3 regions of the Duganella rhizosphaerae genome follow, and region 1 is predicted to be linked to each of the others. Evidence: predicted binding sites of a transcription regulator. Region 1 holds the regulator's gene; each other region holds the start of a gene.
The links. Region 1 encodes sigma-54, which starts transcription at its own class of promoters, with help from an activator protein. Its sites were predicted from a motif close to TGGCANGNAANCTGCTTT; they were not measured.
Positions count from the first base shown of each region.

Region 2: a site for sigma-54 is predicted at 2,461-2,478, ahead of RUGAMON1_RS17600 (pilin). Genes of this name have one in related genera too.
Region 3: a site for sigma-54 is predicted at 2,477-2,494, ahead of RUGAMON1_RS17345 (CmpA/NrtA family ABC transporter substrate-binding protein). Genes of this name have one in related genera too.

Region 1 is NZ_BPWK01000016.1:80,732-88,332, forward strand. It holds gene rapZ (RNase adapter RapZ) at 74-937, shown strand; gene RUGAMON1_RS26805 (VOC family protein) at 1,036-1,434, shown strand; gene RUGAMON1_RS26810 (VOC family protein) at 1,435-1,809, opposite strand; gene RUGAMON1_RS26815 (Lrp/AsnC family transcriptional regulator) at 1,906-2,370, opposite strand; gene RUGAMON1_RS26820 (enoyl-CoA hydratase/isomerase family protein) at 2,377-3,462, opposite strand; gene RUGAMON1_RS26825 (alginate lyase family protein) at 3,495-4,436, opposite strand; gene hpf (ribosome hibernation-promoting factor, HPF/YfiA family) at 4,538-4,897, opposite strand; gene RUGAMON1_RS26835 (RNA polymerase factor sigma-54) at 4,975-6,453, opposite strand; gene lptB (LPS export ABC transporter ATP-binding protein) at 6,459-7,211, opposite strand; gene lptA (lipopolysaccharide transport periplasmic protein LptA) at 7,214-7,601, opposite strand, start outside.
Region 2 is NZ_BPWK01000007.1:323,017-330,617, reverse strand. It holds gene RUGAMON1_RS17605 (glycoside hydrolase family 31 protein) at 1-1,842, shown strand, start outside; gene RUGAMON1_RS17600 (pilin) at 1,905-2,372, opposite strand; gene RUGAMON1_RS17595 (FHA domain-containing protein) at 2,569-3,144, opposite strand; gene sucD (succinate--CoA ligase subunit alpha) at 3,212-4,093, opposite strand; gene sucC (ADP-forming succinate--CoA ligase subunit beta) at 4,107-5,276, opposite strand; gene RUGAMON1_RS17580 (DUF2889 domain-containing protein) at 5,354-5,938, opposite strand; gene recX (recombination regulator RecX) at 6,263-6,715, opposite strand; gene recA (recombinase RecA) at 6,791-7,601, opposite strand, start outside.
Region 3 is NZ_BPWK01000007.1:265,208-272,808, reverse strand. It holds gene RUGAMON1_RS17355 (ABC transporter ATP-binding protein) at 1-139, opposite strand, end outside; gene ntrB (nitrate ABC transporter permease) at 152-1,036, opposite strand; gene RUGAMON1_RS17345 (CmpA/NrtA family ABC transporter substrate-binding protein) at 1,049-2,326, opposite strand; gene RUGAMON1_RS17340 (ANTAR domain-containing response regulator) at 2,598-3,221, opposite strand; gene can (carbonate dehydratase) at 3,355-4,032, opposite strand; gene dnaJ (molecular chaperone DnaJ) at 4,136-5,266, opposite strand; gene dnaK (molecular chaperone DnaK) at 5,443-7,389, opposite strand; gene grpE (nucleotide exchange factor GrpE) at 7,505-7,601, opposite strand, start outside.

The sequences.
Region 1 (7,601 bases):
TTCCGCATCATTGCGAAAACTAAACATGGTCATTCTGGGCAAGTAAGTCCGGCCTGCGGTATCATCGGGGCCTATGCGCATCGTACTCATTACTGGTATTTCCGGCTCCGGCAAGTCCGTGGCCCTGAACGTCCTGGAAGACACGGGACACTATTGCGTCGACAATCTGCCGCCGGCCCTGCTCTCCAGCCTGGTGGACACGCTGGTTGCCGAAGGCCTGCAGGCGCTTGCGGTAGCGGTCGACGCGCGCAGTGCCGAATCGCTGGCCACGCTGCCGGCCGCCGTCGAACGCCTGCGCGAGCAAGGGCACGACGTCAAGGTCATGTTCCTGACCGCGAACACGCACTCGCTGGTGGCGCGCTTCTCGGAAACGCGGCGCAGCCATCCGTTGTCGCACGAATTGCGGCCGGGCCAGAACCCGGCGGCGCGCCGCACGCTGATCGAATGCATCTTGGAAGAGCGCGAACGGCTGTCGGCCATCGAGCAGCTGGGCCATGTGATCGACACCTCGGAGCTGAGCGCCAACAAGCTGCGCGCCTGGGTCAAGGACCTGGTGGCGATCGAGCGGGCGCCGCTGATCCTGTTCTTCGAATCGTTCGCCTTCAAGCTGGGCGTGCCGCTGGACGCGGACTTCGTGTTCGACGTGCGGGCGCTGCCGAACCCCTACTACGACCTGACCCTGCGCCCGCTGACCGGCCGCGACGCGCCGGTGATCGACTTCCTCAACGCCCAGCCGAGCGCGCTGGACTTGATGAACGACATCCGCGTCTTCATCGAGAAATGGCTGCCGTCCTTCAAGACCGACAACCGCAGCTACCTGACGGTGGCGGTGGGCTGCACCGGCGGCCAGCACCGCTCGGTCTACATGGCAGAGCAACTGGCGGCCTACTTCCAGCAATCCGAACGCGTCATCCTGCGCCACCGCGAGCAGGCCTAGAGGAAAAATTTTTTCGCCAGCGTGTCGATTTTGTGTGCCGTCACCCGTCGTAGGGATGAAGCACCGATTGCCTATTCCACCTCAACCAGGGAAACGCTATGAACAAACAGATCATCCTCAACCTGCCCGTGAAGGACCTGGACAAATCCAGGGCCTTCTTTGCCGCGCTCGGCTTTAGCTTCGATCCCCGATTCAGCGGCGAGAACGCGGCCTTCATGAACATTGTCGACGGCGCCATCCAGGCCATGCTGACGACCGAACCCTTCTTCAAGTCCCTGATCGACAAGCCCCTCGCGAACGCCAAGGAAGCCAATGAACTCGTCATATGCCTGAGTTGCGAAAGCCGGCAAGAAGTGGACAGCCTGATCGCCAAGGCCCTTGCCGCCGGCGGCCGCATACCGCATCCGCCCGAGGACCATGGCTTTATGTATGACCAGGGCTTCGAGGATATCGATGGCCACCTGTGGAACCTGGTCTGGTCGGCGCCGGAAGCCTGATCAGCGGCTCCAGTGCACCACTTCGATGGTGTGGCCGTCCGGGTCCTTGATCATGGTGCCGAAATAGCGCTCGTTGATGTCCGGCCGCAAACCGGGCTCGCGCAGCACGGTCGCGCCCTGGCCCATCGCCGCGTCGAAGAACTCCCTGGCCGCCTGCTGGCTGGGCGCGGAGACGGCCACATGGGTGCGATCGCCTGCCAGCGCGCCGTCGGCCGCCGATGGGTAGAGGCAAAAACTCCAGACGCCGTCGGCGCCGTAAATCACCTGGGTGGCGTCGCTGTGCTGCAGGGTGTAGCCCAGCGGCGCGAAGCAGGCGGTGTAGAAATCCGTGGCGCGCGGCAGTGCGCGCGTGCCGATGGAAACATGGTCGATCATGATGCGGTCCTCCTCAAGTTGGAAGGCCCATCATACTGAGCGGCGGTGAGACAAAATTGCATACTTGCCCGTCCCGATGCAAGAATTACCCGATCTTCACAACGGCACTTTGGTTTCGAACTTGGCGCAGTTCATGGCCAGCAAGCTCTTGTAGTTGCTGACGTTGTTATTCGACGTGAACACGCGCCGCGTGAAGGCCTGAAACGCTTCCATCGACACCGCCGTCACCACCAACATGAAGTCGAATTCTCCCGCCACTTCGTAGCAGGCCATGACGTCGGGCTCTTCGCGCATCAGCGATTCGAACATTTTCAGCAGCGAGGTGTTCTGCTGCTCCAGCTGCACCGTGACGAACGCCGTCAGCGGACGGCCGACGCGCACGCGGTCCACCAGCGCCACCTCCTTGACCAGCACGCCGCTGGCGCGCAACTGCGCGATGCGGCGCTGGCAGGTGGCGGCCGACGCGTGCACCTGCTCGGCGATGCGCCGCAGCGGGACGGTGGCGTCCTCCTGCAGCAGGTTCAATATCTGGATATCGAGTCGGTCCAGTTCAACGGCCATCGGCGCTTAGTCCAGATGGCGCAGCGGGTGGGCGTAGTCCGGCCACACCGGCTGGAAGAAGCGCTGCACCATGGCCTCGCTGACTTCGTCCAATGAGGCCGGCTTCCATTGCGGCGCGTTGTCCTTGTCGATGACCAGCGCGCGCACGCCTTCGATCACTTCGCCGTCTTCGAAGTTGTGGCGCACCAGCGTGCGCTCCATGCGCAGGCAGGCGGCCACGTCCAATGCGGCGCCGCGCTGCACCAGCTCGTGCGTCACGCACATCATCAGCGGCGAGCGCGTGGCCATCACCTGCAGCGTCTTTTGCGCGAAGGCGCCGTCGTCGGTTTTCAGCGAGGCGATGATGGCGGGCACCGAGCCGGCGCCGAAGTGGCGGTCGATGGCGGCGCGCTCGGCCGCCAGCTTGCTGTCGCCCGCCGCGGCCTTGAACGGCGCCGCGAAGGCGGCAATGGTGGCGGCCAGTTCCGCGCCCGGCGTAGCCTCAAGCAGCGCCGACAGTGCCGCCATCTCGCCGCCCGGCACAAAGTGATCGGCCAGGCCCGCATGCAACGCATCGGCCGCGCCGATGGTGACGCCGGTGACGCCCAGATAGCAGCCCAGCTTGCCCGGCGCGCGCGCCAGGAAATAGCTGCCACCCACGTCCGGGAACAGGCCGATGTTCACTTCCGGCATGGCCATCTTGGTGCGCTCGGTGACGATGCGCACGCGGCAATCAGGACCGCCCTGCGCCACGCCCATGCCGCCGCCCATGACCACGCCGTCCATCAGCGCGACGTAGGGCTTCGGATAAAAATGGATCAGGTGATTGAGCGCGTATTCCTCGGTGAAGAAATCCTCCACCAGCGCGCTGCCGCCCTGCGGCGTGGCGCGGCCGGCGTCGTAGAAGAAGCGGATGTCGCCGCCGGCGCAGAAAGCCTTTTCGCTGCTGCTGCGGATGACGACGGCGGCCACGCCGCTGTCGTCGCGCCACGCCATCAGCGCCTGCGTGATATCGCGCACCATCGCCAGCGACAAAGAGTTCAGGGCCTTGGGCCGGTCCAGTGTGATGAAGCCGGTTCCGTTGCTGACGCTGGTGTGGACGTATTCGCTCATGAGGGACATAGGGTGGTTGAGAAAACCCTATTCTACTGCGACTTGCCGGGCGCCAGATGCTCAAGCGGATTGGCCAGGTTGAGGTCGCCGCCCAGGCGCGGCTGGAAGTTGGCCTTGGCCGGCATCAGCTCCGCCCTGCCCTCGTGCCGCGCGTAGAGGATGGCGAACGACATCTCGCTGGCATTGGCCCGTTCCTGCGCAAAGCCGGTGGCCTTTTCCATCGCCGACGGATCTTGCGCGGCGGCCAGCGTGAAGCGCATCAACTGGTCCAGCTTGGCGGAGTGCAGGTCCAGGATGGACGCGCTCATCACCAGCGGCACGGCGGCGAACACGTGGTAGTGCAAGGCCTTGGCCGCGCGCTCCATTTCCGCCGGCAGCGAACCGTCCGCCGCCACCTGTCCCATCGCGTGTTCGAACACCTTACGGCCCCAAGCGAGGTAGCGCTCGTCATGCGTCACGCCGCCCACCGCCGTCACCGCCAGGCCCTCCCAGTAGTAGTGGTTATTGCGCGCGCCCTTGTGCGCGTCGGAATGCGCCATGGTGGCGTCGGCCAGTGTCTTGAACCAGGTTTCGATAGCCTGCTGCTGCGCCGGGCTGGCGGCCGGCTTGACGCGGGCGTAGCTCAGCGCCATGCCGCCCAGGGTCCACTTGCGCACGTACCAGGCCTGCTCGCTGGACAGCTTGCCCAGCAAGGCCCGCTGCCCGGCCCAGCTCTCCAGCCAGCCCAGCGCGCAGGCGGCGTTGCCCTGGCTGGCGTTCTGCGCCACCTCGGCCAGGAAGTCGTCGATCGGCTTGGTGTTGGCGATATTGCGCGCACGCAGCACCGGATCGATGACGGAGTGATGCGCATCCGAGTAATAGCTGTTGGCGTCGATGTCGATCACGGCCGGCGGCGGCGCAGGACAAGCCGAGGCCACGGCATCCGAAAAGGCTAGCGTCAGCAGCCATGCCGTAAATAGTTTAGCTCGTTTCATGCCACTCCCATTGGAAGAATTAGGAAAACGTTTACTCTAAACCATTTAGGCGCAAAAAAGGGCGCCTCTGCGCCCCTAGTTTGATGGTGCCGGGGCCGTTGTTATAGGGCGGCGGCAGCGGGTTCGTAGCTATCCGGGAGATGCTTGATCGCATCGTGGCCGTGCTCTTGGACCTTGGCTTTGTATTTCATGACCTGCCGATCCAGCTTGTCGATCAAGGTATCGATGGCGGCGTACAGGTCCTGCGACAGGCTTTCCACGTAGACGGTCTTGCCCGACATGCGCAGGTTGATTTCAGCCTTCTGGCGTTTCTCTTTCTCTTTGAGGTTATCTACAGTCAGGATGACAGCAATATCAATCACTTGATCAAAGTGGCGGGTGACGCGTTCCAGCTTGTTCTGCACGTATTCACGGATGGCCGAGGTCACTTCGAGATGATGTCCACTGATGGTGAGATTCATACACACTCCTAAAGATAATGTCGCTTCTTACGGTTAGTGCGGAGCCCATTACTGCCGGGCGCGCAGGAACCAAGTAACTACAAAGATTTACGGAGACTGACTGGCGGGATCTTCAACGCTTCGCGATATTTGGCAACAGTGCGTCGCGCAATCACCATGCCTTGTTCTCCCAGCATGTCCGCAATCTTACTGTCGGATAAAGGATTTTTCGGGTCTTCTGCTCCTGTCAATTGCACGATGAGTGCGCGTATCGCCGTCGAACTTGCTTCCCCCCCCGCTTCGGTGGCGACATGGCTACCAAAGAAATATTTCAACTCAAACATACCGTGCGGGGTCAGCATATATTTTTGAGTTGTTACACGAGAAATAGTGCTCTCGTGTAGTCCCAGTGTATCAGCAATTTCGCGAAGCACAAGGGGGCGCATGGCAACCGCGCCATGGGAGAAAAAGTTCTTTTGTCGTTCTACTATCGCTTGTGCAACGCGCAAAATCGTGTCGAAACGCTGGCGCATATTCTTGATCAGCCACTTCGCTTCCTGCAGCTGCGCGCCCATCGCGCCCTCGCCTTTTCCCTGCTTGAGCAGGTTGGCGTACATGGCGTTCACGCGCAGGCGCGGCATGACGTCGTTGTTCAGGCTCACTTGCCAGCCGTTGCGCGCTTTTTTGACGATCACGTCCGGCACCACGTAGTCCGACACGTCCGACGCGAACGCCGAACCCGGATGCGGATTGCACTGGCGGATGACGGTTTGTGCTTCGCGCAAATCCTCGTCGTCGCACAGCAGCGCCTTCTTCAATTTGTTGAAATCGCGCTGGGCAAACCAGGTCAAATGATTTTCAACGATGGCCAGCGCCATGCGCCGCGTCACCATCGGTATGCCCGGCAGGCGCTTGATCTGCAGCGCCAGGCATTCGGACGCGTTGCGCGCGCCGACGCCCATCGGGTCGAAGCTTTGCAGCATCGACAAGGCGGTCTGCAATTCGTCGATCTCCAACTCCAGCTCTTCCGGCAGGCGGGCCAGGATTTCTTCCAGCGATTCTTCGAGGTAGCCGTTCTCGTCCAGCGCGTCGATGATCAGCTCGACCAGCGCGCGGTCGCGCATCTCCAGCACCGTGACCCGCATCTGCTCCATCAGGTGCTCGCGCAGCGTGCAGTGGCTGGCCTCCAGTTGCGGACGCGAGTCCTCGTCGTCGGGCGCCTTGCTGCGGCCGGCGTCGCTCCAGTCGACGTCGGCGTCGCTGCTGGTGCTTTCGGTGTCGGCGGCCGGGCCGTCGTAGTTGTCGGCGTCGGCGGCCGGCGCCTCTTGCGCGTTGGGCGGGCCTTCGGGCGGCGCGTCGCCGACCGGGGCTTGCTGGCTGATGGCGCCGTCCGACAGCAGCCGCAGCGAGCGGTCCAGCGGGTCGTCGAGGCGCTCCAGCAGCGGATTATCGGTCAGCAGCTGTTCCAGTTCCTGGTGCAGCTCCAGCGTCGACAGTTGCAGCAGCCGGATCGACTGCTGCAATTGCGGTGTCAGCGCGAGGTGCTGCGACGTGCGCAGTTGCAAAGACTGTTTCATGGGTTTTACATACGGAAGTGTTCACCCAGGTACACGCGACGCACCGATTCGTTGGCGATGATGTCGTCTGGCCGGCCTGAAGCCAATACCGTGCCCTGGTTGATGATATATGCGCGGTCGCAGATGCCCAGCGTCTCGCGCACATTGTGATCGGTAATGAGGACGCCGATGCCGCGTTCCTTGAGGAAGCGCACGATGCGCTGGATCTCAATCACGGCAATCGGGTCGACCCCGGCGAATGGTTCGTCGAGCAGCACGAAGCGCGGGTTGGTCGCCAGTGCGCGCGCGATCTCCACGCGGCGGCGCTCGCCGCCGGACAGCGACAGCGCCTGGTTCTCGCGCAGCTTTTCGATCTGCAAATCGGCCAGCAGGGTATTGAGCCGTTCATCAATGGCAGCCTTGGATAAAGGCTTGCCGTCCACTTTCTGGATTTCGAGGACGGCGCGGATATTTTCTTCCACCGTCAGCTTGCGGAACACCGACGCTTCCTGCGGCAGGTAGGACAAGCCGAGCGAGGCGCGGCGGTGGATCGGCAGCGACGAGATGTCGGTGCCGCTGATATCGATGCTGCCGGCGTCCGACGGCACCAGGCCGACGATCATGTAGAACGAGGTGGTCTTGCCGGCGCCGTTGGGGCCGAGCAGGCCCACCACTTCGCCGCATTCGACTTGCAGGGACACGTCATGCACGACCTGGCGCTTGCCGTAAGTCTTTTGCAGGCCTTTGACGATCAGGGTGCTACCGCAGGAAGGTTCCATGCTTATTTCCCCGGCGTCGGCACAGGCGCCGGCGTTGCGGCCGGCACCGCCAGCTTGCTCGACGGCTGCAGCACCATGGTGCCGCGTCCGCCGCCCGGCTTGCTGTCGCCGGTGGGGGTGTTCTTGACCTCGAACACTTCCTTGCGGCTGTCGTAGGAAATGAATTCGCTGTCGACCTGGCTGCTCGGCTTGCTGCCTTCCAGGCGCTTGACCTGGGCCTTGGCGAACAGCTTGACCAGCTCGGTCTTGTTGTCGTATTCGATACGGTCGGCCTGGCCTTCGACCCATTGGTCGCCGGCGCCGTCGAGCTTCTGGCGGAAGGTGGCCTGCACGCCGGCGCCGCCGGTCAGCACCACGTACTGGTAGCCCTGCGGATCTTCGGTCACCACC
Region 2 (7,601 bases), on a different contig from region 1:
AAGGGTTACGGCGTCTTCCTGAACAGCACGTTCAAGAACCGCTTCAATTTCGGCGCCGACGGCCGCTATGAATTCGGCATCGACACACAGGGCTATGCCGGCCGCATGGATTACTATTTCATCGCCGGCCCGACGCCGCGCGAGGTGCTGGCGCACTATGTCGAACTGACCGGCAAGCCGCGCCTGCCGCCCAAGGCCATGTTCGGCCTGGCGCTGTCGGACAAGTCGCACGACCACGATGCGGCCACGCCCTCGGACGAGGCCTGGTGGAAGCGCAAGGTCGGCGAGCACCGCGCCGCCGGCTTCCCCATCGACCACATCGTCAACGACAACCGCTGGCGCGCCGGCGGCGGCAAGCGCTGCGAGTCGTATCTGGAATGGGATCGCGGCCGCTATCCGCAGCCGGCCGAATACGCGCAATGGCTGAAGCAGAACCGGCTGGTCACGACCATCGACGTCAACCGCTGCATCCTCGAATTCAGCGAAGGCTGGAAGCCCGAGTTCAACGTGCCCGGCGTAGCGGGCGTCGACTTCGCCACCAGCGCGCCGGACCAGACCAACCCGGCCTTCCGCCAGTGGTTCTGGGATGTCCTGTACCGCAAGTCGCTGGACCCCGCGCTGCACTATCCGGGCGACGCGCTGTGGATAGACGAATTCGACGAGATGGGCGGCGCGCCGGCGGATGCCAAACTGGCCAACGGCCGCAGCTTCGCGGAGATGCGCAATTACTGGTTCTTCCTGATCGCGCAGGCGCTGGTGCGCGACGGCTGGGACAAGTCGGCCATCACCCGGCGCCCGTATGTGTGGGTGCGCGGCATGACGGCAGGTGCGCAACGTTATGCCTCGCTGTGGAGCGGCGACATCAAGCCCAACTTCGACGAAATGAAGATGCAGATTCGCGGCATGCAGCTGGCCGGCTTGTCCGGCTTCCCGTACTGGGGCCATGACGCGGGCGGATTCTACGATTGGGAAAGCAAACAGGGTCCGGACGCCGACCTCTACCAGCAATGGGCGATGGGCTTCGGCGCGTTTGCGCCGATCTGGAAGCCGCACGGCATGGGACCGTCGCGCTGGCCGCTGGACCGCAGCGCCGGCGAACAGGCGGCGGCGCACCAGTTTGCGCAAGCCCGCTATCAGCTGATGCCCTACATTTATTCGGCGGCACATGAGGCGGCGACCAGCGGCCTGCCGATGGCGCGCGCCATGCTGCTCGACTATCCACATGACGACGCGGCGTGGAGCCACGACCTGCAATACATGTGGGGCCCGTCGCTGCTGGTCGCGCCGCGCACCAGCCGCGACGGCGCCACCGAAGTCTGGCTGCCGCCAGGCCGCTGGTACGATTTCTGGCAGCGGCAAGCGCCGCAGCAAGCGGCTGCCGGCGGAACGGTGATCAGCGTCGGCGCCGAGCGCGGCCTGCTACCGGTGTTCGTCAAGGCCGGCGCCATCCTGCCGCGCCAGGGCTATGCCACCAGCACCGCCGGCGCCGACAAACAGCGGATGCTGCTCGACATCTACACCGGCGCATCGGGCAGCACGCTGTTGCAGGAGGACGACGACGTCAGCGAAGCTTATCGCAAACAAGGCCAGCTGATGACTACCGCCATCCGCTGGGATGACGCCCATCGCAGCCTGAGCATCGGCGCCGCGCGTGGCAGTTACCGTGGCGCGCCATGGCAGCGCTCATGGCGGCTCACACTGCATGGCGCAGGGGCCAACACGTGCTACAGCGTGAACGGCAAACGCTACAACGCAACGCCGGATGGATCGGGGCAGCTGGCGACGCTACAGCTGCCGCCGGCCAAGCTCAGTCGAACGACACGCATCGTGCCCTGTACTTAGCGCCCAAATGAAAACGGCCCGGTCGAAAATTCGACCGGGCCGTCTGAGTAAGTGCTCGAATATTATGGGGTGACGTTGTTCTTGGTCAGTGCGCCCTGAGCTGCGGTGTTGGTGACGTCGGTGGTCACGTTCCAGGTGACGTTGGAGGCGCCGGCGGCGATGGTTGGGGTGAAGGTCGCGGTCAAGCCGTCGATGCCTTTGCCGACGCCGGTGGCGAATTTCTCAACGATCACACCATCCTTGACGGTGGCGCTGACCACTTCTTTGGTTGGGGTGAAGTTCGGCACGCCTTTGGCGCCGGCGTCGCAACCGGTCAGATCCCCTCCACCTTCCTGGGCGCACAGTGCCACCGCAGTCTTGATCGAGTCGACCGCGCCCTGGGCGTTGGCCATCTTGGCTTTCACGGTGTAGTCGCTGTAGGCTGGAATCGCGACCGCGGCCAGAATGCCGATAATGGCAACCACGATCATCAGTTCGATCAGGGTGAAGCCGGCCTGGGCTTGTTTCTTCATCATTTTCATGGATTTCATTTTCGACTCCTGGGGTGTGTTGAACATCAAAATTTGGTAGGACACTTAGCTATGAGCAATTGGTGTGCCAGCCTGTTTTTTGGGTAAAAAACCACAAAATATGCCAAAAACTGTCGTTTTGGGTCGCACGGACTGCCGTTTTTTGTCAGTCGGCAGGCCGCAATTTGTCAGCCAGGGCCGACGCTGACAAATATTGTCAGGCGATGCGGAAGGCCATCCGGGTGCCGCTGAGGTCGATCACGTCGCCGTGGTTCAAGCGCTGGGCCTGCTTGCCCAGGGCGATGCCGTTCACCAGCGGCGGCTGCGCGCCTTCCTGGTGGGTGATGGTGTAGGCGTCGGGCTGGCGATGGATCACCACCACCTGCACGCCGGCGCGGCCGAGCGTGGTCTGCGGCTTGGTCAGCGCCATCTGCTTGCCGGCATTGTTGCCATTTAATACTTCGATTTGCGCCAGCACGGGCGCCGCAGCCATCATGGGCCGCACGCCGTCTGCGACGAACTCGACCTGGAACTTGGCCATTTTGATCACATCCTGGTGCTGCAGGAAGTGCTTGCCGATGCGGTGGCCGTTGACGAAGGTGCCGTTGGTGCTGTGCAGGTCTTCCAGGAACGAGTCGTCCAGGATGGTGACGATGACGGCGTGGTCGCCGCTGACGGCCGGATGCGTCAACACGATGTCGTTGCGCGGGTGACGGCCGATGGTCATCCGCTCCTTGCTCAGTTGTACTTGCTGTTCTATCTGTCCATCCCGCGAGATGAGGATCTTCGCCAATCTGTTCTCCATAGAAAAAGGGGAGCCTAGGCTCCCCTTCATTATTTCACACTAAAGCGAACTGTTATTACAGCATTGCTTTCAGCAGACGCGCCATTTCGGACGGGTTCTTGGTAACGGTGATGCCGCAAGCTTCCATGATTTCCAGTTTGGCTTGTGCGGTGTCGGCGCCGCCGGAGATCAGCGCGCCGGCGTGGCCCATGCGCTTGCCTGGAGGAGCGGTGACACCGGCGATGAAGCCGACGACCGGTTTTTTCATGTTGTCTTTGATCCAGTAAGCCGCATTGGCTTCGTCCGGACCACCGATTTCGCCGATCATGATGACCGCGTCGGTATCAGGATCGTCGTTGAACATCTTCATGACGTCGATGTGCTTCAGACCGTTGATCGGGTCGCCGCCGATGCCGACTGCCGACGATTGGCCCAGGCCCAGTGCGGTCAGCTGACCGACTGCTTCATAGGTCAGGGTGCCCGAACGCGAAACCACGCCGATACGGCCCTTGCGGTGGATGTGACCTGGCATGATGCCGATCTTGATTTCGTCAGGGGTGATCAGGCCTGGGCAGTTAGGGCCCAGCAGCAGGGTCTTGGAACCTGCTTTGGCCATGCGGTCTTTCAGCGCCATCATGTCGCGGACAGGAATGCCTTCGGTGATGCAAATGGCCAGGTCCAGTTCGGCTTCGACAGCTTCCCAGATCGCAGCGGCAGCGCCTGCTGGCGGTACGTAGATCACGGAAACGTTGGCGCCGGTTTCTTTTTTCGCTTCTGCAACGTTAGCGAAAATAGGAATGCCTTCGAAATCTTCGCCGGCTTTCTTCGGGTTCACGCCTGCGACGAAGGCATTTTTGCCGTTCGCGTAGTCGCGGCAGCCGCGGGTGTGGAATTGACCGGTTTTGCCGGTAATACCTTGGGTAACGACTTTGGTATCTTTATTGATCAGAATGGACATATTGATTCCTTAATTAAGCTTGACCGGCAGCGGCGGCGACTACGCTCTTCGCTGCATCTTCCATGGTGTCGGCTGCGATGATAGGCAGACCGGAATCGGCCAGCATCTTCTTGCCCAGGTCTTCGTTGGTGCCCTTCATGCGCACAACCAGCGGCACGTTCAGCGACACCGCTTTGACCGCGGTGATCACGCCTTCGGCGATGACGTCGCAACGCATGATGCCGCCGAAGATGTTGACCAGGATGGCTTTCAGGCCTGGGTTTTTCAACATGATCTTGAAGGCTTCGGTGACTTTCTCAGCCGTGGCGCCGCCGCCTACGTCCAGGAAGTTGGCTGGCTCGCCGCCGAACAGCTTGATGGTGTCCATGGTGGCCATGGCCAGGCCGGCGCCGTTCACCAGGCAGCCGATGTTGCCGTCCAGGGAGATGTAGGCCAGGTCGAATTTCGATGCTTCGACTTCAGCTGGATCTTCTTCGTCCAGATCGCGGTAAGCGACGATTTCTGGTTGACGGAACAGCGAGTTGGCGTCGAAGTTGAACTTGGCGTCCAGAGCGATGACCTTGCCCGAACCGGTCAGGATCAGCGGGTTGATTTCGGCCAGCGACGAGTCGGTTTCCCAGTAGGCTTTGTACAGGCCTTGCAGGTTGGTGACCGCGTCGGCGATCGAAGCTTCCGGCACGCCGATCTTGGCGGCGATGCCAGCGGCTTCAGCATCGGTCAGGCCGATCGACGGGTCGATGGCGATCGAGTGCAGCAGTTCCGGGTGGGACTCGGCAACTTCTTCGATGTCCATGCCGCCTTCGGAGGAAGCCATCAGCACAACGCGCTGCGATACGCGGTCGGTGACCAGCGATACGTACAGTTCTTTCTTGATGTCCGCGCCTTCTTCGATCAGCAGGCGGCGTACTTTCTGGCCTTCAGGGCCGGTCTGGTGCGTGACCAGCTGCATGCCCAGGATCTGCTCGGAGAATTCTTTGACTTGTTCCAGCGATTTGGCGACTTTGACGCCGCCGCCTTTACCACGGCCACCGGCGTGGATCTGTGCTTTTACAACCCAGACCGGGCCGCCCAAGGTTTCAGCAGCTTTGACTGCTTCTTCAACGGACATGCACGGAATACCGCGCGGAACCGTCACTCCGTATTTTCGGAGGATTTCTTTGCCTTGATACTCATGGATTTTCATGCTGGCTTCCCTTCTGATGCTGATGTGTAAAAATCGGTTGATACTGCGAAATGTGTGAATCTAGTAAGCAGAGATTGCTACGCGCCACCTGGTGCTGCTTTGGCCACCCAGCGCGGGTAAAACTGCGCCACTGCTCCGCCGTCGGTGCGCAGGGCATGGCATTTGTCGAGTTGAAACGGCTTCTGGCGCGGCACGCCATCATTTTCGGTCGCCGCGTCGTTGGTCGACCAGACATCGTTGGCGAACGCCTGCACCGCGGCCGTTGGCAGGATCTGCGCCAGTTCGGTCAAATGGGTGCAGCCGGAAGTACCGGCCAGGCGTTGCTTGAGCTCGTGGCGGAAACCCTTCATCAGGTTCAGGCCGACGAGCTGTTTTTTATAATCGGGGGCAATGGTGTCGCAGTGGCCGGGATACGGAACGGCATCGGATGCGGCTTCGGCATCGACGATGTTCAGTTGCAGATCGACGGTCAAACGCAGGTGCAGGTCATGCAGAGGGGCGCCGGCAGCGCGTGGGCCCGAGGCCAGCACGGTGTCGATGGTTTTGATATCGGTGATATGGGCGTCGAGATCCCACAGCCCGTCATCGCGTGCGTACGCTTGGACGGCAATTGCGCGCGTGTGCCGGAGCGCACGTCGGTTAACTGGGGTTGACAGGGACATAAGACCGATGCCGCTCTCGCGACAGAAATTTAGTAAGCAGCCATGTGCTGAATCGCACGTGTCCGCAGCTTCTACGGACAACTACCGCACCTGCGGCGCTGCAAAAACCCCAAAAGTGTAGCACATCAAGACCTCCAGTTGCGTCAGAACATATCTTTTGGAAGGAAAAATGGCCGTTTCGAGATCGTTTTTACAAGAAATTCACCAGTCTTATTTCAGTCATGGAAACATTGCATGGTGCGGCGCGGCACGCGCCCCGCACGGCGGCACGGAGGGATCGGACCCGCCGGGTCCGACCCCAGCCTTTGTATTTGGGGTTAGGTCTCACTCGTCTTCCGGCGCGCCTTTCAGGGCGGTTTGCACGGCGCGCTGGGAAAATCCCCGTTGCAGCAGGAAGCGCATCTGTTTGTTGCGTTCCTGCGGATCGGCGGCCACGGTGCCGAACTTGCGGTTCCAGACGTCGACGCAGCGCTCGGTCTCGCCTTCGGCCAGGCCGGCCTTCAGTTCCTGCAGTTCCTCGCCCTTGATGCCGTGGCTTTGCAGCTCGGCGACGATGCGGCTGTTGCCGAAGCGGGCCGAGCGACGGTGGATCAGCGCTTCGGAGAAACGCTCCTGCGACAGCCAGTTGTTCTTTTCCAGCAGGTCGAGCAGGGCTTCGACGTCGTCGCCCTCTTCCGCGTAGCGCGCCAGCTTGCGGGCCAGCTCCATGCGGCTGTGTTCGCGCATCGACAGATAGCGCAGGGCGCGGCCCTTCAAGCTAAGTTGCGGTGCTGCCATTAAAAAACCTCTGAACAATGAGAAAACCACCGCTTGCACAGGCAAGACGGTGGTTCGGGATAAAGCGGACGCTGATTACGCGGCGTCGGCCTTGTCGCCTTTGTCTGCTTTATCAGCCTTGTCGGCCTTGTCGACCGATTTCAGCTTGACCACGGTGTCGCCCTTGTCGGCGGCCAGCGGCGGCAGTACGCGCACGCCCAGCGATTCGCGGACCTTGTTTTCGATTTCCCACGCCAGCTCCGGACGCTCCTGCAGGAAGATGCGGGCGTTGTCCTTGCCCTGGCCGACGCGCTCGCCGTTGTAGCTGTACCAGGAACCGGACTTCTCGACGATCTTCGCTTCCACGCCCAGATCAAGAATCTCGCCTTCACGCGAGGTGCCGGCGCCGTACAGGATGTCGAAGTGCGCTTCCTTGAACGGTGGCGCAATCTTGTTCTTGACGACCTTGACCTTGGTTTCGTTGCCGATCACCTCGTCGCCCGATTTGATCGAGCCGGTGCGGCGGATGTCCAGGCGCACGGAGGCGTAGAACTTCAGCGCGTTGCCGCCGGTGGTGGTTTCCGGGCTGCCGAACATGACGCCGATCTTCATGCGGATCTGGTTGATGAAGATGACCAGGGTGTTGGTGCGGTTGATCGAACCGGTCAGCTTGCGCAGCGCCTGGGACATCAAACGGGCTTGCAGGCCCGGCAGCGAATCGCCCATGTCGCCTTCGATCTCGGCGCGTGGCGTCAGCGCGGCGACCGAGTCGATCACCACCAGGTCGACCGAGCCGGAGCGCACCAGCGCGTCGCAGATTTCCAGCGCTTGCTCGCCGGTGTCCGGCTGCGAAATCAGCAGCTCGTGCAGGTTGACGCCCAGTTTCTGTGCGTAGCCGACGTCCAGC
Region 3 (7,601 bases), on a different contig from region 1:
AGCCCGAGTGGCCGATCAGCGTGATGAACTCTCCCTTGCGCACCGTCAGGTCGATCTCGCGCAGCGCGTGGAACACGCCCTTCCGGGTATGGAACACCATCTCCACGCCTTCGATGTCGATGAATTTTGGCTCGTCCATGATCGTGGTCCTTTAGTTGGATACTTGTTCGTAGGTGAAGGCGCGGGCCAGCGCCATCAGCGCCTGCTCCAGCATCAGGCCGACCACGCCGATGGCGACGATGGCGATGATGATGTGCGGGACATTCAGGTTGTTCCACTCGTCCCACACCCAGAAGCCGATGCCCACGCCGCCGGTCAGCATCTCCGCCGCGACGATCACCAGCCACGCGGTGCCGATCGACAGCCGCACGCCGGTGAGAATGTAGGGCAGCGCGGACGGCAGCAGGATCTTGGTCAGCACCTTCCACTCCGACAGGTTCAGCACCTTGGCCACGTTCATGTAATCCTGCGGCACGCGCTGCACGCCGACGGCGGTGTTGATGATCATCGGCCAGATCGAGCAGATGAAGATCGACCAGATGGCGGCAGGGTTGGCGGACTTGAACACCAGCAGGCCGATAGGCAGCCAGGCCAGCGGCGACACCGGCTTGAGCAGGCTGATGATCGGCCCGAACATGCTGCCGATGAACTGCACGCGGCCGATCAGGAAGCCCAGCGGAATGCCCACCAACGCCGCCAGGCCGAAGCCCACCGCCACCCGCTGCAGGGACGCCAGGATATTCCAGCCTATGCCCTGGTCGTTCGGGCTTTTGCTGTAGAACGGATCGGAGAACAGCTTGACCGCTTCCTGCAAGGTCGCCAGCGGCGTCGGGAAGGCGCTGTTCTTGATGGTGATGATCTGCCAGACCAGCACCAGCAGCGCAGCCCCCAGCAAGGGCGCGACAATCTTCATCGCCGTGGCGGATACCTGCTGCCGCGTGCGCGCCGTGGAATTGGCGGCCAGCGGGCGACGTGGGCGGCGGATCGGCGCCGCTGCTACCGGTTCGGCGCTATCGGGTTTGAGCATGGCGTTCATGGCATTCCCCTATCAGGCTTTGATCTTGAACGAGGCGGCGAACGCTTTCGGGTTCTTGCCGTCCCATACGGAACCATCCATCAACTTCGAAGTGCGCAGCGGGCTTTTCGGCACCGGCGTCTTGGTCATCGCCGCGGCCTCCTTGTACAAATCGATCTGGTTGACCGAGGTGGCCACGGCCAGGTAGTCCGGATCGTCCTTCAGCAGGCCCCAGCGGCGGTGCTGCGTCATGAACCACATGCCGTCCGACAGGTACGGGAAGTTGACCGCGCCGTCGTTGTAGAACTTCATGTAGTTCTGGTCGTCCCAGGTCTTGCCCAGGCCATTCTGGTAGCGGCCCATGATGCGCTGGTCGATCGCGTCCTTGCTGGTGTTGACGTAGGATTTGTCGGCGATGACCTCGGCCATCTTGTTCTTGTTGGCCAGCGAGGCGTCGATCCATTTGCCGGCGTCGATGATGGCGGCCATCATCGCGCGGCAGGTGTTCGGGTTCTTCTTGGCAAATTCCAGCGTCGAGCCGAGCACCTTTTCCGGGTGGTCCTTCCAGATGTCCTGGGTGGTGGTGGCGGTGATGCCGACGCCGTCCATGATGGCGCGGTGGCCCCACGGTTCGCCCACGCAGAAGCCGTCCATGTTCCCGACCCGCATATTGGCCACCATCTGCGGCGGCGGTACCGTGATGACCTTGGCGTCCTTCATCGGGTTGATGCCGTTGGCGGCCAGCCAGTAGTAGAGCCACATCGCGTGGGTGCCGGTCGGGAAGGTCTGGGCGAAGGTGTATTCGCGCTTGTCGGTCTGCATCAGCTTGGCCAGCGACGCGCCGTCGACGGCCCCCTTGTCGGCCAGCTTCTTCGACAGCGTGATGGCCTGGCCGTTGTTGTTGAGGCCCATCAGCACCGCCATGTCCTTCTTCTGGCCGCCGATGCCCATCTGCACGCCGTAAAGCAGGCCATACAGCACATGGGCCGCATCGAGATCGCCGTTGGCCAGCTTGTCGCGCACGCCGGCCCAGGAAGCCTCTTTGCTCAGCACGAATTTGACGCCGTATTTTTTATCGAAGCCCAGCACCGAGGCCATCACCACCGAGGCGCAGTCGGTCAGCGGAATGAAGCCGATCTTGATTTCTTCCTTCTCCGGCTTGTCCGAACCCGCCGCCCACACCCCACCTGTTGCCAATCCCAACATGCTTCCCCCCGCTACCAGGCCTGCGCCATGAATGATTTGCCGACGCTTGGTGTTCACAGTGTCGGATGGCAGGTCGGTGCCTGCTTGTGGCTCTTCATATTCCATCGCAAATCCCTCATGTAGTCAGCAAGACAAAACGGCAAAAAAAAAGTCTACCCAACATGAACGGATTCATGAGTGTAGACGTCGTTGTCTGGTGGACCTCACCGCCGTTGGCGAGGTACAGCAAGCGCATCGTTGCGCTTGCTTACAGGCTATGCAATGTCTGTGCCAGCAAGTTTCAAGAGGGAGACGGGAGGAATCAGGCGGATGGCAGCGCCATGGGATGGCGCAGAAAACGCACTGCTATTGCGCAGTGCATCATTTTGGACGGGCCTCAGCCCAACAGGTCTTCGACATCCAGGATGCGCTGGGCAACCTCGGACAGCTTGAGGTTCTTGCTCATCGCCATGCTGCGCAGCTTTTGAAAGGCCTGCTCTTCGGTGAAACGTTGACGCTCCATTAACAGGCCCTTGGCGCGTTCGATGATCTTGCGTTCGGCCAGCTTGCTCTTGGTGTCGGACAGTTCGTCCAGCAGCTTCTGCTCGCGCTTGAAGCGCGCCAGCGCCACCTGCAGCACCGGTTTGATGCGGTCGCTCTGCAGGCCGGCCACGATATAGGCCGACACGCCGGCCGCCATGGCGGCCTCCATGCTCTCGGTGTCGTCGCTCTCGGTGAACATGACGATGGGGCGCCGCTCGTCGCGGGTGGCGATGACGATATGTTCCAGCACGTCGCGGGCGTCGGATTCGGCGTCGACGATGATCATGTCCGGTTGCAGCTGGGCGATGCGCTCGGGCAGGTACATGTCCGGCGGCAGCGAGGCGATGATGTCGTAGCCCGCTTCGAGCAAGCCGATGCGCAGCGCACGCGCCCGTTCGGCCTGCGCGCGCAGGGATTCGTCATCCTCGTCGCCGGCATGGATGATGGTGTTGACGACCACAATGCGTAAATGTTTCATGGTCATGCTGGGGTTTTGTGATGGTTCATGACTCTTATGCAAGCAAGAATCAATCCATTCTACGGCACAAAGCCGCTGACTTGCCAGCGGAAGCGGCCCGCCGCTAGTGTTTAGCAACGGGCCGCGCGGGGAATCAGCCGATTTCGGCGTCGTACTCGCTCAGGCGCTTGGCCACGCGCGGCGCCAGTTCATGGGCGGCGGTGACGGTCATCTCCAGGTCGTGCAGCTTGCCGTCCTTCAGGCCGTAGACCCAGCCGTGCACCGTGACGTTCTGGCCGCGGTCCCATGCATCCTGGACGATGGTGGTCTGGCAGACGTTGGACACCTGCTCCACCACGTTCAGCTCGCACATGCGTTCCGCGCGCAGCTTGCTGGTCAGCACATCGCCGAGGTAGCGCTCGTGCTTCTGGTGCACGTCCTGCACGTGGCGCAGCCAGTTGTCGGCCAGGCCGACGCGGGTGCCGGTCATCGCCGCGTGCACGCCCTTGCAGCCGTAGTGGCCGACGATGATGACGTGCTTGACCTTCAGCACATCGATCGCGAACTGCAGCACCGACAGCGCGTTCAAGTCCGAGTGCACCACCACGTTGGCGATGTTACGATGGACGAAGACGTCGCCCGGCGCCAGGCCCAGCAGCTCGTTCGCCGGCACGCGGCTGTCGGAGCAGCCTATCCACAGGTACTCCGGCGAAGCTTGCTGCGCCAGGCGGTTAAAGAAGTCGGGGTCGCGCTCGACTTCCGATTCGGCCCAGCGGCGGTTGTTGTCCAGCAGGTCGCGCAACGGGGAATTGCTGTTGTCCAGATCACTCATAATGCTCCTCTCGTACATAAGAAGACCGCCGGTCCACCCGAAAAGGGTGGCGCGGCGGTCCGATATTACCAAGTCTGCATGACGTCGCAGTTACTCGAAACCTTTATTCAAAAAAGTCCTTCACCTTGTCGCGCCAGGTTTTGCTTTGCGGGCTGTGCTTGGAGCCGCCTTCGGTGGTCAACTTCTCGAAGTCGCGCAGCATGTCCTTCTGCTTCTCGGTCAGCTTGACCGGGGTCTCGACCGCCACGTGGCAGAACAAGTCTCCCGCGAAGCCGGACCGCACGCCCTTGATACCCTTGCCCTTGAGGCGGAAGGTCTTGCCCGACTGGGTGCCTTCAGGGATCGTGAACGACACTTTACCAGACAATGTCGGAACCTCGATGTCGCCGCCCAAAGCCGCCTTGGCGAACGAGATCGGCATTTCGCAATGCAGGTCGTCGCCTTCGCGCTGGAACACCGAATGCGGCTTGATGTGGATTTCCACATACAAATCGCCCGACGGTCCGCCGTTGGTGCCCGGTTCGCCGTTGCCGGACGAGCGGATACGCATGCCGTTGTCGATGCCGACCGGGATCTTCACTTCCAGCGTCTTGTTGCGCTTGATGCGGCCCTGGCCTGCGCAGGCGGCGCATGGCTCGGGGATGATCTTGCCGGTGCCGTGGCATTTCGGGCAGGTCTGCTGGATGCTGAAGAAGCCCTGCTGCATGCGCACCTGGCCATGGCCGGCGCAGGTCGAGCACGTGACCGGCGAGGTGCCGGGCTTGGCGCCCGAACCGTGGCAGGTGTCGCACTTGTCCCACGATGGTACACGAATTGTGGTGTCGAAACCGTGTGCGGCCTGCTCCAGCGTAATTTCGAGGTTATAGCGCAAATCAGCGCCGCGATATACTTGCGGGCCCTGGCTGCGGCCACGGCCGCCACCGCCGAAGATGTCGCCGAAGATGTCGCCGAAGGCGTCGCCGAAACCGCCGGCGCCGCCGCCGAATCCACCGCCGCCGCCCATGTTCGGATCGACGCCGGCGTGACCGTAACGGTCATACGCTTCGCGCTTCTCCGGATTGGTCAGCATCTCGTAGGCTTCTTTGACTTCCTTGAATTTTTCTTCCGACTCTTTGCTATCCGGATTGCGGTCCGGATGGTATTTCATCGCCAGTTTGCGATACGACTTCTTGATCTCGTCTTCCGACGCGTTTTTGGCGACACCAAGTGTCTCGTAGAAATCTCGCTTTGCCATATTGTCGGCACCTTGCTGTATTGAATACTGATGTACTGTTTATGCTAAAAAGCCGAGCCGGCGCCGCTTACACGGCCACACGGCTCGGCGCTGTCGTCCCCGCGCATGCGGGGACCCATGCTGAGTGTCCTCGTCCAGCTCAGCATGGATTCCCGCTTGCGCGGGAATGACATGTCTTACTTGCTGTCTTTGACTTCTTTGAAGTCGGCGTCGACCACGTCGTCCTGCGGCTTGGCCTGCTCGGCGCCTGCGCCAGCCTGCGCGCCCTCGGCACCGCCGCCGGCGGCAGCTTGCTGCGCCTGCATGTCAGCGTACATCTTCTCGCCCAGCTTCTGCGAGGCGGTCGACAGCGATGCCACCTTGGCGTCGATCTCGGCCTTGTCGCCGCCTTTGATCGAACCTTCCAGGTCGGTGATCGCGGCTTCGATTTTTTCCTTCTCGCCGGCTTCCAGCTTGTCGCCGTATTCGGTCAGCGATTTGCGGGTCGAGTGCACCAGCGCGTCGGCCTGGTTGCGCGATTCGGCCAGCTCTTTCACTTTCTTGTCTTCTTCGGCGTTGACTTCGGCGTCCTTCACCATCTTCTGGATCTCGGCTTCGGTCAGGCCGGAGTTGGCCTTGATCGTGATCTTGTTTTCCTTGCCGGTGGCCTTGTCTTTCGCGCCGACGTGCAGAATGCCGTTGGCGTCGATGTCGAAGGTCACTTCGATCTGTGGCGTGCCGCGCGATGCCGGCGGGATGCCTTCCAGATTGAATTCGCCCAGGCCCTTGTTGCCGGCCGCGATTTCACGCTCGCCCTGGTAGACCTTGATGGTCACCGCAGGCTGGTTGTCGTCGGCGGTCGAGAACACTTGCGAGAACTTGGTAGGAATCGTGGTGTTCTTGTGGATCATCTTGGTCATCACGCCGCCCAGGGTTTCGATACCCAGCGACAGAGGGGTGACGTCAAGCAGCAGCAAGTCCTTGCGCTCGCCCGACAGCACGGAGCCCTGGATCGCGGCGCCAACGGCGACGGCTTCGTCCGGGTTGACGTCCTTGCGCGGGTCTTTGCCGAAGAACTCTTTGACTTTTTCCTGCACCTTAGGCATGCGGGTCATACCGCCGACCAGGATGATGTCGTCGATGTCGGTGACCTTGACGCCGGCATCCTTGATCGCGATGCGGCATGGTTCCATGGTCGCGTTGATCAGTTCCTCGACCAGCGATTCCAGCTTGGCGCGGGTCATCTTCAGGGTCAGGTGGACCGGCGCGCCGTTCGCCATGGCGATGTACGGCTCGTTGATTTCGGTCTGCTGCGACGACGACAGTTCGATCTTCGCGCGCTCGGCCGAAGCCTTGATGCGCTGCAGGGCGATCGGATCTTTTTTCAGGTCCAGGCCGTTGATCTTCTTGAACTCGTCGATGATGTAATCGATGATGCGCTGGTCGAAGTCTTCGCCGCCCAGGAAGGTGTCGCCGTTGGTCGACAGCACTTCGAATTGTTTTTCGCCATCGACGTCGGCGATCTCGATGATCGACACGTCGAAGGTACCGCCGCCCAAGTCATACACGGCGATCTTGCGGTCGCCCTTGTCGGTCTTGTCCAGGCCGAAAGCCAGCGCGGCCGCGGTTGGTTCGTTGATGATGCGCTTGACGTCCAGGCCCGCGATACGGCCGGCATCCTTGGTTGCCTGGCGCTGCGAGTCGTTGAAGTACGCAGGCACGGTGATGACGGCTTCGGTGACTTCTTCACCGAGGTAGTCTTCCGCCGTTTTCTTCATCTTGCGCAGCACTTCAGCCGAGATTTGCGGCGGCGCCAGTTTTTTGTCGCGCACGCCGATCCATGCATCGCCGTTGTCGGCTTTCATGATCGAGTAAGGCATCAGGCCGATGTCCTTCTGCACTTCTTTTTCGTCGAACTTGCGGCCGATCAGACGTTTGACGGCGAACAGCGTGTTCTTCGGGTTGGTCACAGCCTGGCGTTTCGCCGGCGAACCGACCAGGATTTCACCATCTTCTTGGTAAGCAATGATCGATGGCGTCGTACGCGCGCCTTCGGCGTTTTCGATTACCTTTGGCTGACCATTTTCCATGATGGAAACGCAGGAATTCGTGGTTCCCAGATCGATACCGATAATTCTACCCATGATTTTTCTTCCTTATTTGCTAAAGTTCAGATGGTACTAATATGTGGAAAAGCTATATGTTTTCAAGTGCTTAGTGCAACGAAATTTTTGTTCGTCGCGGCACTGCCGCGACTCACTACTTTGCTTGCGCCGCAGTCACGATGGCGGGACGCAGCAGGCGGTCCGCGATCATATAGCCTTTTTGCAGTACGGAAACTACCGTATTGGCTTCC